Regions from separate parts of the Phytobacter sp. genome, predicted to be linked through region 2. Evidence: predicted binding sites of a transcription regulator. Region 2 holds the regulator's gene; each other region holds the start of a gene.
The links. The regulator PurR, encoded in region 2, represses purine synthesis genes. The targets are predictions, from matches to a motif close to CANGCAAACGTTTGCNTG.
Positions count from the first base shown of each region.

Region 1: purE (5-(carboxyamino)imidazole ribonucleotide mutase) is a predicted target of PurR. The motif match lies at 1,853-1,870, and genes of this name have one in related genera.
Region 3: carA (glutamine-hydrolyzing carbamoyl-phosphate synthase small subunit) is a predicted target of PurR. The motif match lies at 2,164-2,181, and genes of this name have one in related genera.

Region 1 covers NZ_JCACPZ010000004.1:1,044,026-1,048,253, reverse strand. The annotation lists gene purK (5-(carboxyamino)imidazole ribonucleotide synthase) at 206-1,273, opposite strand; gene purE (5-(carboxyamino)imidazole ribonucleotide mutase) at 1,270-1,779, opposite strand; gene lpxH (UDP-2,3-diacylglucosamine diphosphatase) at 2,117-2,839, opposite strand; gene ppiB (peptidylprolyl isomerase B) at 2,842-3,336, opposite strand; gene cysS (cysteine--tRNA ligase) at 3,509-4,228, shown strand, end outside.
Region 2 covers NZ_JCACPZ010000004.1:37,429-41,656, forward strand. The annotation lists gene sodB (superoxide dismutase [Fe]) at 1-127, shown strand, start outside; gene AC5JPW_RS03975 (MFS transporter) at 160-1,329, opposite strand; gene cydH (cytochrome bd-I oxidase subunit CydH) at 1,497-1,586, opposite strand; gene purR (HTH-type transcriptional repressor PurR) at 1,885-2,910, shown strand; gene punR (DNA-binding transcriptional activator PunR) at 2,930-3,841, opposite strand; gene punC (purine nucleoside transporter PunC) at 3,955-4,228, shown strand, end outside.
Region 3 covers NZ_JCACPZ010000004.1:1,568,030-1,572,257, forward strand. The annotation lists gene carB (carbamoyl-phosphate synthase large subunit) at 1-775, opposite strand, end outside; gene carA (glutamine-hydrolyzing carbamoyl-phosphate synthase small subunit) at 795-1,943, opposite strand; gene dapB (4-hydroxy-tetrahydrodipicolinate reductase) at 2,399-3,220, opposite strand; gene AC5JPW_RS11355 (alanyl-tRNA editing protein) at 3,504-4,133, opposite strand; gene AC5JPW_RS11360 (LysR family transcriptional regulator) at 4,226-4,228, shown strand, end outside.

The DNA of each region.
Region 1 (4,228 bases), 1.0 Mb from region 2:
TCCCTTGCACGTTCACGTGTGGAGAGGCTTCATGGGAACGTTGCACGTAAGGTGAACGGAATTAACCTCAGAGCCGCATTTTCCCCCACCCTGGCCCTCTCCCTCGGGGAGAGGGGACCGATCGTGCTCGCATTTTTTGTGGGGATCCCTCAGGGAGAAGGCTGAGGTGAGGGTGTTTAACCCGGGCAGCGCCGGGTTTACTCAATCAGGCGAGTTTCGCCTGGGCCCAGGCAATACCACTGGCATATTCCGGCGGCAGCAGTGGGACCAGTGCTTCCAGAGTCGCGCTCAGACGACCGTTATCGTCATCATTCAGATTCAGGTGACCCACTTTACGACCCGGACGTACATCTTTGTCGTACCAGTGCAGATGCACCAGCGGCAGCTTCAGCCAGTCGTAATTCAGACCGCTACCAATCAGGTTGATCATCACGGACGGGCTGTTGACCACCGGTTGAGGCAACGGTAAATCCACCACTGCGCGCAGGTGCAGCTCAAACTGACTGATGGACGCGCCGTTTTGCGTCCAGTGACCGCTGTTGTGGACGCGGGGTGCCAGTTCGTTAATCAGCAGCCCTGCCGGAGTAATAAAGCACTCCATCGCCATCACGCCCACGTAGTTCAGTTCGTTCATGATGGCCGTCAGCATGCTTTCGGCTTGCTTCTGCTGCTCTGTATTCGGTTTCGGGAAGACCACGCTGGTGCGCAGAATGCCGTCCTGATGCAGGTTATGGGTTAGCGGATAAAACACCGTTGTGCCGTCGTGCCCACGAGCGCCTACCAGAGAGACTTCGCCGGAGAAGTTAATCCCCTGCTCAACGATGCATTCACCGTAGCAATCGTCCGGCAGCTGGTCGGTTTCACCTGCGCGCAGACGCCATTGACCGCGACCGTCGTAACCGCCGACGCGGCGTTTCACAATCGCCAGTTCGCCCAAGGTATTGAAGACGGAAGCCCACTCGCTTTTATCTGCCAGCAACTGCCAGGGGGCAGTGGCAAGCCCGAGTTTGTCGAACAACTGCTTTTGCGTCAGGCGGTCGGCAATGATCGGGAACACGTCGCGGTTCACAAACGCAGGGTGGCGCGCCAGTTCACGCGTCAGCGCGGTTTCCGGCCAGCGTTCAATCTCAGCGGTAATCACGCTCTGGGCAAAGGGCACGGCTTCCGGATCGGCATCCAGCCCGACCGGCCAGACGGCAATGCTTAGAGGCTCACCGGCCTGGCGCAGCATCCGCCCCAGTTGACCGTTACCTAAGATGCAAACCTGTTTCATGCCGCACCCCGTGGGTCCGGATTCTCCAGCACTTCGTCGGTCTGTGAGCGGCGGAATTCGGTCAGACGCTGATGCAGTTCAGCATCATGCTGGGCGAGGATTTGCGCGGCCAGCAGGGCGGCGTTCGCTGCACCCGCTTTGCCAATCGCCAGCGTGCCAACCGGAATACCGCGTGGCATCTGGACGATAGAATAGAGGCTGTCGACACCGCTTAACGCAGCACTTTGTACCGGTACACCCAGCACTGGAACCAGTGTTTTCGCTGCAATCATGCCCGGCAGATGTGCCGCGCCGCCAGCACCGGCGATGATCACCTGAAAACCGTTCTCTTCGGCGCTTTCGGCGAAGGTGAACAGCTTGTCGGGGGTGCGGTGCGCGGAGACGACTTCAACGTGGTGCGGGACATTCAGGATATCGAGGATTTCGGTGGCGAACTGCATGGTCGCCCAATCGCTTTTCGATCCCATGACAATGGCGATACGCGCCGGTTGGTTAGCAGAAGACATGCGTTAAGAAAACTCCTGTGGAGGTGACTACGAACAGCTTTTGAGGGCACAAAGAATAGCATGGAAAATCGGCAAGGAAAACGGTTGCGTAGCGATGAGCAGTGGAACCTGTTGTCCGTTAAAAAAAGAAAATGCGCGGCATCAGTGTCCCCACTGGTGTATCAATAGTGCCGTTAATTTGGCCCCCCGGTGTACTACGATGCTCGCGTCTGGCTTGCTGGTGGAGTGCGGTATCAAAAGACTGCATCTGTTTAACCGTCAGGCGCATCAGCAACGGGGGGAACAAGAGGGACTCTACAACCGGCCCTGGTAGACGCAGGAGCATGTCCGACGCTTCTCAGAAGGGAAAATGGCTGAGCTCAACGTCGTCGGCGGTGACGCTCACCATTGAGCCCTGGGTGTGCCAGGCACCGAGCACTACGCGAATGGCGGGCTTGTCGTTAACAATAAGTTCGTGAACGTCCGGGCGGTGGGTGTGGCCGTGGATCAGGCACTGCACATGATGTTTACCCATAGTCGCTGCTACAGCGTCGGGGTTCACATCCATGATCGACACAGATTTATGGCTGTTGGCGGCTTTACTACTGGCGCGCATTTTGGCGGCAATGCGCTGGCGAACAAACAACGGTAAGGCAAGAAATAGCCTTTGCAGCCAGGGCTTGTGCACTTTGGCGCGAAACGCCTGGTAACCTGCGTCGTCGGTACAAAGCGTATCGCCGTGCATAATCAGCACCTTGCGGCCGTAGAGAGAGAGCAGTTGCTCTTCTGGCAGAAGCTGCATGCCGCTTTCACGGGCAAAGCGTTTGCCGAGCAGGAAGTCACGGTTACCGTGAATGAAGTAGCAGGGAACGCCGCTGTCGACGACTGCTTTGATGGCAGCCGCGATCTCCCGATGAAGCGGGGTAGGATCGTCGTCGCCAATCCAGGCTTCAAACAGATCGCCCAGGATGTAGAGCGCGTCGGCCTCACGGGCAACGCCTTGCAGAAAATGCAGAAAACCGGCGGTGATCGCCGGTTCTTCTGTTTGCAGATGAAGGTCTGCGATAAAGAGTGTCGCCACGATTACTCGCTAACGGTCACGCTTTCAATCACAACGTCTTCTTTCGGCACGTCCTGGTGCATGCCGCTGCGACCGGTCGCAACCGCTTTGATTTTGTCGACCACGTCCATACCTTCAACCACTTCTGCGAAGACGCAGTAGCCCCAACCCTGCAGGCTTTCGCCGGAGAAGTTCAGGAAGTCGTTGTCTGCTACGTTAATGAAGAACTGCGCGGTAGCGGAGTGCGGAGCCTGAGTACGGGCCATTGCCAGCGTACCACGGGTGTTTTTCAGACCGTTGTTGGCTTCGTTTTTGATCTGGTCTTTGGTCTCTTTCTGGTTCATGCCCGGCTCGAAGCCGCCGCCCTGAATCATAAAGCCGTTAATGACACGGTGGAAAATGGTGTTGTTGTAAAAACCTTCGCTGCAGTAGTCCAGGAAGTTTTTAACTGTTTCAGGCGCTTTGTCATCAAAAGTTTTGATTACGATATCGCCGTGATTAGTGTGGAAAGTAACCATTTTTGCATCCTGTTCCGATAGTGTGGTGCGCAAACCCGATAGGGGTCAGAGATAGTCGCTTGTTATAGCATAACCGAGAGGTGGGATCACCTTGCAATCGGTGCTGCTTCCGTTACGAATTATGGGTATCATACGGAACAAACTGTTCACACACGTCTACATGGAATCTTCGATGTTAAAAATTTTTAATACACTGACGCGCCAAAAAGAGGAATTCAAACCTATCCATGCCGGGGAAGTCGGCATGTACGTGTGTGGTATTACTGTTTACGATCTCTGTCATATCGGCCATGGCCGTACTTTCGTTGCGTTTGACGTTGTTGCCCGCTACCTGCGTTTTATCGGCTATAAGCTGAAATACGTGCGCAACATTACCGATATTGACGACAAAATCATCAAGCGTGCTAATGAGAACGACGAAAACTTTGTTGCGCTGGTGGATCGCATGATCGCCGAAATGCACAAAGATTTTGATGCACTTAATATCCTGCGCCCGGACCTTGAACCGCGTGCGACGCACCATATTCATGAAATCATCGAAATCACTGAACAGTTGATTGCCCGTGGGCATGCGTATGTTGCGGATAACGGTGATGTGATGTTCTCCGTGCCGACAGATCCGAACTACGGTCAGCTTTCACGCCAGGATCTCGATCAGTTGCAGGCCGGTGCCCGCGTTGACGTGGTGGATGTTAAACGCAACCCGATGGACTTCGTGCTGTGGAAGATGTCCAAAGTCGGCGAGCCGAGCTGGACATCCCCGTGGGGCGAAGGTCGGCCGGGCTGGCATATTGAATGTTCTGCGATGAACTGCAAACAGCTGGGCAACCATTTCGACATTCACGGCGGCGGTTCTGACCTGATGTTCCCGCACCATGAAAACGAAATCGCT
Region 2 (4,228 bases):
GCTCTTAACTGTTGATGTCTGGGAACACGCTTATTACATCGACTATCGTAATGCTCGTCCGAATTATCTGGAGCATTTCTGGGCATTGGTGAACTGGGAATTTGTTGCGAAGAATCTCGTGGCATAAGGTGCAGGAGGGGAAACCCTCCTGCTTTTTTATTATTCCGCTGTCGCGCAGGCTGTCCGGGCAACGCCACGACCAGACAGCAATACCAACATCAGTGCCAGTGCGGCAATCACCGCTCCCGTAAACGGGACGAAGACATAACCCAGTCCACCCGAGATCACCGCTCCGCCCGCAGCTGCCCCCAGAGCATTCCCCAAATTAAACGCCCCGATATTGACGGAAGAAGAAAGTCCTGGCGCTTCGTGTGCAACACGCATTACTCGCATTTGCAGTGGTGGAACGATCGCGAAGGTCGCGGCTCCCCAGACCACCATGCTGATTGCTGCGCCAAATTCACTGCGTGCAAGCCAGGGAATTGCAACCATAATTGCGATAAGCAACAGCAGGAAGCCTTTGAGGGTGCCGGTCACTGAGCGGTCAGCCAACTTCCCACCGAGATAATTGCCCAGCGAGAAGCCCACGCCAATCAGCACCAGCATCGCGGTGATAAATGCAGGTCCAGCATCCGCAATACTGTGCAGCACCGGTGAGATATAGGTGTAGAGCGTAAACATCGCACCAGCGCCCAGCACGGTCGTGAGCAGAGCCGAAACAACCTGTGGACGCATCAGTACCGTAAGCTCTTTGCGTACATCGGGACGCTCCCCTGCACTGCCTTTTGGCAATGAAAGATAGAGACTTACCATAGCGATGATGCCGAGACCTGCGGTGGCCAGGAAGGACATACGCCAGCCGATGGTTTCACCCAACCAGGTCGCGGCCGGCACCCCACCGATATTCGCAATGGTTAACCCCATGAACATCGTTGCGACCGCACTGGCCTGTTTCTCTTTCGCCACTACACTTGCAGCGACCACCGAGCCTAAACCAAAGAAGGCTCCATGGTTAAGGCTGGTGATGATGCGCGACAGCATCAGGGTAGTGTAATCAGGCGAAATGGCCGACAACACGTTTCCAAGTGTGAAGATTGCCATCAGAAAGATCAGTGCATTGCGACGTGCGCGGTGAGAAAGCATTAACGTCATTAACGGCGCCCCTACCATAACGCCAATCGCGTAGGCGCTTATCAGCATTCCCGCCGCCGGAATCGATACATCGACACCGCGAGCAATAACGGGCAGTAACCCCATCGGCGAGAATTCGGTGGTACCAATGCCGAAAGCGCCAATCGCCAGGGCAAGCAGTGGATAATTAATTTTCATGATTTATTGACTCCGGAAATGCCGTGTCGCCGGGCGACACCGTCACAGAAGCCAAAAGTATGACATCAATCACAAAAAACAGAAGTGAGCGATTTGCGAAAAGATTATTGCGAAAAACGGGAGAATGGGAGGGAACGTCGAGGGAGAATACTCTCCCTCGTGGTAAATCAATGCAGAACCGCAGTCAGTGCACCCGCAACAATGAGGGCAAGCACAATCACGGTGGTCACTAAAGAAAACTTCAGGTCGGTACTCATCAATTTTTCTCCTTTCTTATTTCCCCACAAAAAGTGAGATAGCGCATTTTTGCATAAATAAACGTAAAAATCTTGCAGGAATTAGATTGATATACGTTTTAGCTCTTCCCCTTTTGGCCAAGATAAGACAAAATTCGACGCTAAATTTATTAGCGTACCGGCCATCGACTCCCCTCCTGACGTCCAGTGTCTTTTTCCCGGCGTAATACAGTGCATCGCGCGGTGAAAGGGTGAAGGCAGGCAAACGTTTACCTTTTGTATTTTCAGGAGCTTATGATATGGCATGGAGTGACATCTGATGGCAACGATCAAAGACGTAGCGAAGCGAGCAAACGTTTCCACCACAACCGTATCACATGTAATTAACAAGACGCGTTTCGTCGCTGAAGAGACGCGTAATGCTGTGTGGGCGGCAATCAAAGAGTTGCACTATTCGCCGAGCGCCGTTGCCCGTAGTCTGAAGGTTAATCACACCAAATCTATTGGCTTACTGGCTACCAGCAGCGAAGCCGCTTATTTTGCAGAAATCATTGAAGCCGTTGAAAAAAACTGTTTCCAGAAGGGCTACACCCTGATTTTGGGTAATGCCTGGAACAATTTCGAAAAACAGGGCGCTTACCTGTCAATGATGGCGCAAAAACGCGTCGATGGCCTGTTGGTAATGTGTTCGGAATACCCAGAATCTCTGCTGAACATGCTGGAAGAGTACCGCCACATTCCTATGGTAGTAATGGACTGGGGCGAAGCAAAAGCCGATTTTACTGACACGGTTATCGATAATGCCTTTGAAGGTGGCTATATGGCTGGGCGGTATCTGGTTGAACGTGGTCATCGTGACATCGGTGTGATCCCTGGTGCACTTGAGCGCAACACCGGTGCCGGACGTCTTGCTGGCTTTATGAAAGCAATGGAAGAAGCGCACATCAGCGTGCCAGAAAACTGGATTGTACAGGGTGATTTTGAGCCGGAGTCTGGCTATCGCGCAATGCAGCAGATCCTCGCCCAGTCTCCGCGTCCAACGGCTATTTTCTGCGGCGGCGATATTATGGCTATGGGCGCACTCTGTGCTGCAGACGAAATGGGGCTGCGCGTTCCGCAGGACATTTCCCTGATTGGTTACGATAACGTGCGCAACTCCCGTTTCTTTACTCCGGCTCTGACGACCATTCATCAGCCGAAAGATTCTCTGGGTGAAACCGCATTCAACATGTTGCTGGATCGTATCGTCAACAAGCGTGAAGTATCACAATCGATTGAGGTTCATCCGCGTTTGATTGAACGCCGTTCGGTAGCCGACGGTCCATTCCGCGACTACCGTCGTTAATTCCTGCAGTGGGAGCGGGTCAATCCTGTTCCCACAGCCATTCACGGTTCAACGTTTCACTGTCTCCTAAATAACTCAACAACCAGTTTAATGCTGGTGAAGCCTCATTCTGTTGCCACGTCAGGCAGCATGCGGCATCGGGAAACGGGTTTTCCAGCGCCAACGCCACCCACTCTCCCTTGTCCAGCCAGGGGCGCGCAAAGTGCGCAGGTACCATTCCCACGCATAATCCCGCAGAGAGGCAGGCAGCAGAAGATTCCCAGTCGGGTGCCACCACTCGTTTCTGGTTATCCAGCAACCAGGTAATACGCTTTGGCAGTGAACGGGACGTATCTTCCCGGACAAGAGAAGGCCAGTTGCGCAACGTTTCATCGCTAAGAGGGCCCGCCATTTTGGCAAGCGGATGATGGCACGCGACGACGCATTTCCAGCTCAGCATGCCCATATCCCGAAATGCATACCGCCCCCCCACGGGGATTGCTTGCGTGGCCCCTATTGCCAGTTCAACGCGCCCATCCGCCAGTGCATCCCAGACGCCATTAAACACCTCCTGGAAGACAATCAATTCAACATCACTGAAGTGGCGATAAAAATCGACAATCATCTGCCGGGTTCGCTCCGGCTTAACGATATTGTCCACGGCGATAGCTAGCTGACCACGCCAGCCATTGGCAATTTGTTGGCACTGTTGACGGGTGATCTGCATTTTTTTGATAACAGAACGCCCTTCTTTCAAAAAAAGCGCCCCAGCGGGTGTCAGTTCAACGTCACGATGACGGCGTTGAAAGAGCTCGACTGCCAACCACTCCTCCAGTTGCCGCACGGTATAACTGACAGCAGAAGGCACCCGGTGCAGCTCCTGAGCTGCACCACTAAAACTGCCATTACGCGCCACCGCATCTACCACTTCAAGAGAATATTCTGACCACATGTTGTGCCTGCAAAAATTTTGAAACCAGTGCGCAAATATTAGCGTTTCACAACGAGAGTTTCACTCCCTAGACTCTGTTTCCCTGTTCACCTGCACAATAAAGAGATATTGCCATGCAACCAGGAAAAGGATTTTTAGTCTGGCTGGCGGGGTTAAGCGTTCTGGGCTTCCTTGCAACAGACATGTACCTGCCTGCTTTTGCCGACATTCAGCAAGATTTAAACACATCCCCTGCCGTGGTCAGCGCCACGCTTAGCCTGTTCCTTGCCGGTTTTGCCGTAGCACAACTGGTCTGGGGACCGTTATCTGACCGCTATGGCCGCAAACCGATTCTGCTGAGCGGCCTGCTGATTTTCGCTTTGGGTTGCCTGGGGATGATCTGGGTAC
Region 3 (4,228 bases), 1.5 Mb from region 2:
TGTCAGTCAGGGTCTGCGCAGGTGCCACAGTGATGGAGTCACCGGTATGGATACCCATCGCATCGAAGTTTTCGATAGAGCAGACGATGATGCAGTTGTCGTTTTTATCACGCACCACTTCCATCTCGTACTCTTTCCAGCCAATCAGCGACTCATCAATCAGCAGCTCTTTGGTTGGCGAGAGATCCAGACCGCGCTCACAAATCTCTTCGAACTCTTCACGGTTATAGGCGATACCGCCGCCGGTGCCGCCCATGGTGAAGCTGGGACGGATGATGCACGGATAGCCCACGTCAGCGGCAACCGCCAGCGCTTCTTCCATGGTGTGTGCGATACCGGAACGTGCAGTGTCGAGGCCGATTTTCTTCATCGCCACATCGAAACGACGACGGTCTTCGGCTTTATCAATCGCATCGGCGGTAGCACCAATCATGGTCACACCGAACTCTTCGAGTACGCCCTGGCGTTCCAGCTCCAGCGCACAGTTCAGCGCGGTCTGGCCACCCATGGTCGGCAGAACCGCATCCGGGCGCTCTTTTTCGATGATTTTGCGTACCACTTCCCAGTGAATTGGCTCGATGTAGGTTGCATCCGCCATTTCCGGGTCGGTCATGATGGTCGCCGGGTTAGAGTTCACCAGGATGACACGGTAACCCTCTTCGCGCAGCGCTTTACACGCCTGCGCACCGGAGTAGTCAAACTCACACGCCTGGCCGATAACGATCGGGCCGGCGCCAAGGATCAGGATGCTTTTTATGTCTGTACGTTTTGGCATGGCTCTTTTTCGCTCCTGATTATTTAGCAGACTGACGGTAATGCTCGATTAACTCGATAAAATGGTCGAACAACGGTGCGGCATCGTGCGGACCGGGGCTCGCTTCAGGGTGACCCTGGAAGCTGAACGCAGGCTTATCGGTGCGATGAATCCCCTGCAGAGTGTGGTCGAACAGCGATTTGTGCGTAACACGCAGGTTGGCAGGCATTGACGCCTCATCCACTGCAAAACCGTGGTTCTGTGCGGTGATCATCACCGTGTTGTTGTCGATATCTTTTACCGGGTGGTTGCCGCCATGGTGACCAAACTTCATCTTCACGGTTTTCGCGCCACTCGCCAGCGCCAGAAGCTGATGGCCCAGGCAGATACCAAAGACCGGAATCTCAGTTTCGAGGAACGTTTTGATAGCAGCGATCGCGTAGTCACACGGTGCCGGGTCGCCCGGGCCGTTGGAGAGGAAGATGCCGTCAGGATTCATCGCCAGCACTTCATCCGCCGGGGTTTTCGCAGGCACCACCGTCAGGCGGCAGCCACGGTCAACCAGCATGCGCAGGATGTTACGTTTTGCACCGTAGTCGTAGGCCACGACGTGGAATGGCAATTCGCTCTCTTTTTTCGCTTCCGGCAGGTCGCCTTCCAGCGTCCAGCTCCCCTGCGTCCAGCTGTAGGTTTCGGCGGTGGTCACTTCTTTCGCCAGATCCATACCGTTCAGGCCCGGGAAGGCTTTCGCTTTTTCCAGCGCCAGTGCAGCATCCAGGTTATCACCTGCGATGATGCAACCGTTTTGTGCACCCTTCTCACGCAGCAAACGAGTCAGCTTACGGGTATCGATATCAGCAATCGCCACGATGTTATGGCGTTTCAGGTAAGAAGAGAGGTCTTCAGTGTTGCGGTAGTTGCTCGCAATCAGCGGGAGGTCACGGATGATGAGGCCTTGCGCATGAACTTGAGAAGATTCTTCATCAGCGGCGTTGGTGCCGACATTACCAATATGGGGATAAGTAAGAGTGACGATTTGGCGGGAATAGGAAGGATCAGTGAGGATTTCTTGATAACCGGTCATTGAAGTATTGAAAACGACTTCCCCAACCGCCGAACCTGTTGCCCCTATGGCCCGACCGTAAAACTGGGTTCCGTCTTCCAGAACCAATAGCGCTGACTTAATCAAAACACCCTCCAGAGAATATTCACTCACTTTATTTGCATATTAATTCAAATATACGCCTTGAATCAATGCAAATCTGCGTAGCCGCGAATTTTTTGCAAACGGCGGCATTCTGGAGACATGAGGGGTAAAAGTCAACTTATAGCGCATATTTTTCATGTCTTTTTGCGCCCCAGGAAAGAATAGCATGAATTTAAGGACAAAAAGATCATCTTAACCGGCCTACGTAAACGCTTGCGTGGCAATAAAAACGATCTGGGCTACGGCGAAGAGGTAAAAAGTGGACCAAATGGTCAAAATTTACATTTGAGAAACAAAAAAAAGGAGGAAAACGCCAATAAATAAGAGGGATAGAAGAAAATAAACATGAAAGGAACAAAATAAAAGGGCAATAAAATATTGCCCTTGCAATCAATGCATTACGACTGCAATAACCACATCACGATGGGTAATAAACTTTACAAATTGTTGAGATCAAGAACATCTCGCATATCAAAAAGGCCGTTACTCTTCGCTTTCAGCCACAATGCCGAACGAACGGCACCATTCGCGAATGTCATACGGCTTGAAGCCTTATGGCTAATCTCTACGCGCTCGCCAATATCGGCGAACATCGCGGTATGTTCACCGATGATGTCGCCCGCACGGACGGTGGCAAAGCCGATGGTGCCAGGCACACGCTCGCCGGTGTAACCCTCGCGGCTGTAAACGGCGCACTCTTTTAAATCTTTATCCAGCGCATGAGCAATGGCTTCACCCATCGCCAGTGCCGTACCTGATGGCGCATCCACTTTGTGGCGATGGTGGGCTTCAACGATTTCAATATCGGTATAGTTACCCATTACTTTCGCCGCTTTCTCCAGCAGCTTAAGCATCACGTTCACGCCCACGCTGAAGTTAGCTGCAAAGACGATGCCTATCTCTTTCGCGGCATCGCTGATGGCCTGTTTACCTTCATCATCAAAACCGGTAGTACCAATTACCATGCCTTTTTGATGTTTACGGCAGAACGCCAGATGCACGAGGGTGCCTTCCGGACGGGTAAAATCGATAAAGACGTCAAAATCATCTTTTACCGCCTGCAGGTCGCTGCTGACAGTGACACCCGTTTTGCCGACGCCCGCCAGCTCTCCCGCATCACTACCCAACAGGGAAGAGCCTTCACGCTCCAGCGCTGCGCCAAGTTGAACGCCATCCATTTGCAGCGTGGCCTGAATTAACTGACGGCCCATACGACCACCGGCACCCGCGATAGCCACGCGGATTTGTGCATCATGCATAGTTGTACTCTTTTGTTAATAAAATGCTGACAATCGCTTCCAGATTAACCAGCCCACGTTGGGGCTGCCAGCCGAAAACGCCGATAATTAGAATTAAATGATAAACAGCATGGAGTATCAGTAAAAGGCATGAGTGCGCATGTTGCGATTTAAGAGGCAAAACTGGCAGGAGACACTGACCACGAAAGCAAGAAGACGATTATTCGCTTAAGCGGCCCTTAGCCACCCTGCATACCACTGTTTTTCCCGTTCATCACTGACCGGGAAACGTCAGCTTTCTGATTTAATCGACCCTGTAACTCACCACAAGCTGCCCTTTTTTCATTTTCAGGCTGGTGAGCGTGACCAGACCTATCTCCCCGGATGTCTGCGTATGCGTTCCGCCACAGCCATAGGCGGGCAATTCCCCAAAACGCACTTCGCGTTTGCCATCAATAAATTCAATTTTTCTTGGAAGTTTGCCTGCAATCCACGCCGAAATTTGCGCTTCAATCCTGGCAGCATCAGGTACAACACCCGTACTATTTCCTGTAAAGGTAATGCGTCCTTCTCCAGGCCAGTGATGTGCTTTTACAGGCCGCCATTCATGCACTTCACCTGCATAACCAATCAAATGCCCGGCAGAGTGCCAGCGAGCATGCAGGGCGCGCAATTCAGAATCAATCTGAATGATGACCATCCCTGGCTCGACCGCGATGGACGTGCGGTGCCATACGATGTCGCCATCATTAAACACGCTCACTACCGATGCATCGCCAATCCAGCCCTTATCTGCGGGCTGCCCACCGCCCTGGGGGTGAAACAGTGTCGCGTCCAGTTCAATATCAAAAAAACCGTCGCTCGTAGGGATGCAGCGCAGGACATGTGCCTGCCCGGAGGTCTCATCTCGCGTGTAGTAATCTCGTTGTGTCATGGGTTTTCTCCTTTCATCGCAAGCAGTATATTATTTTCCCCGACCGCGATAATCTGCCATTCCTTCAACGCACCTTTGCCTGGTAGACACAAATG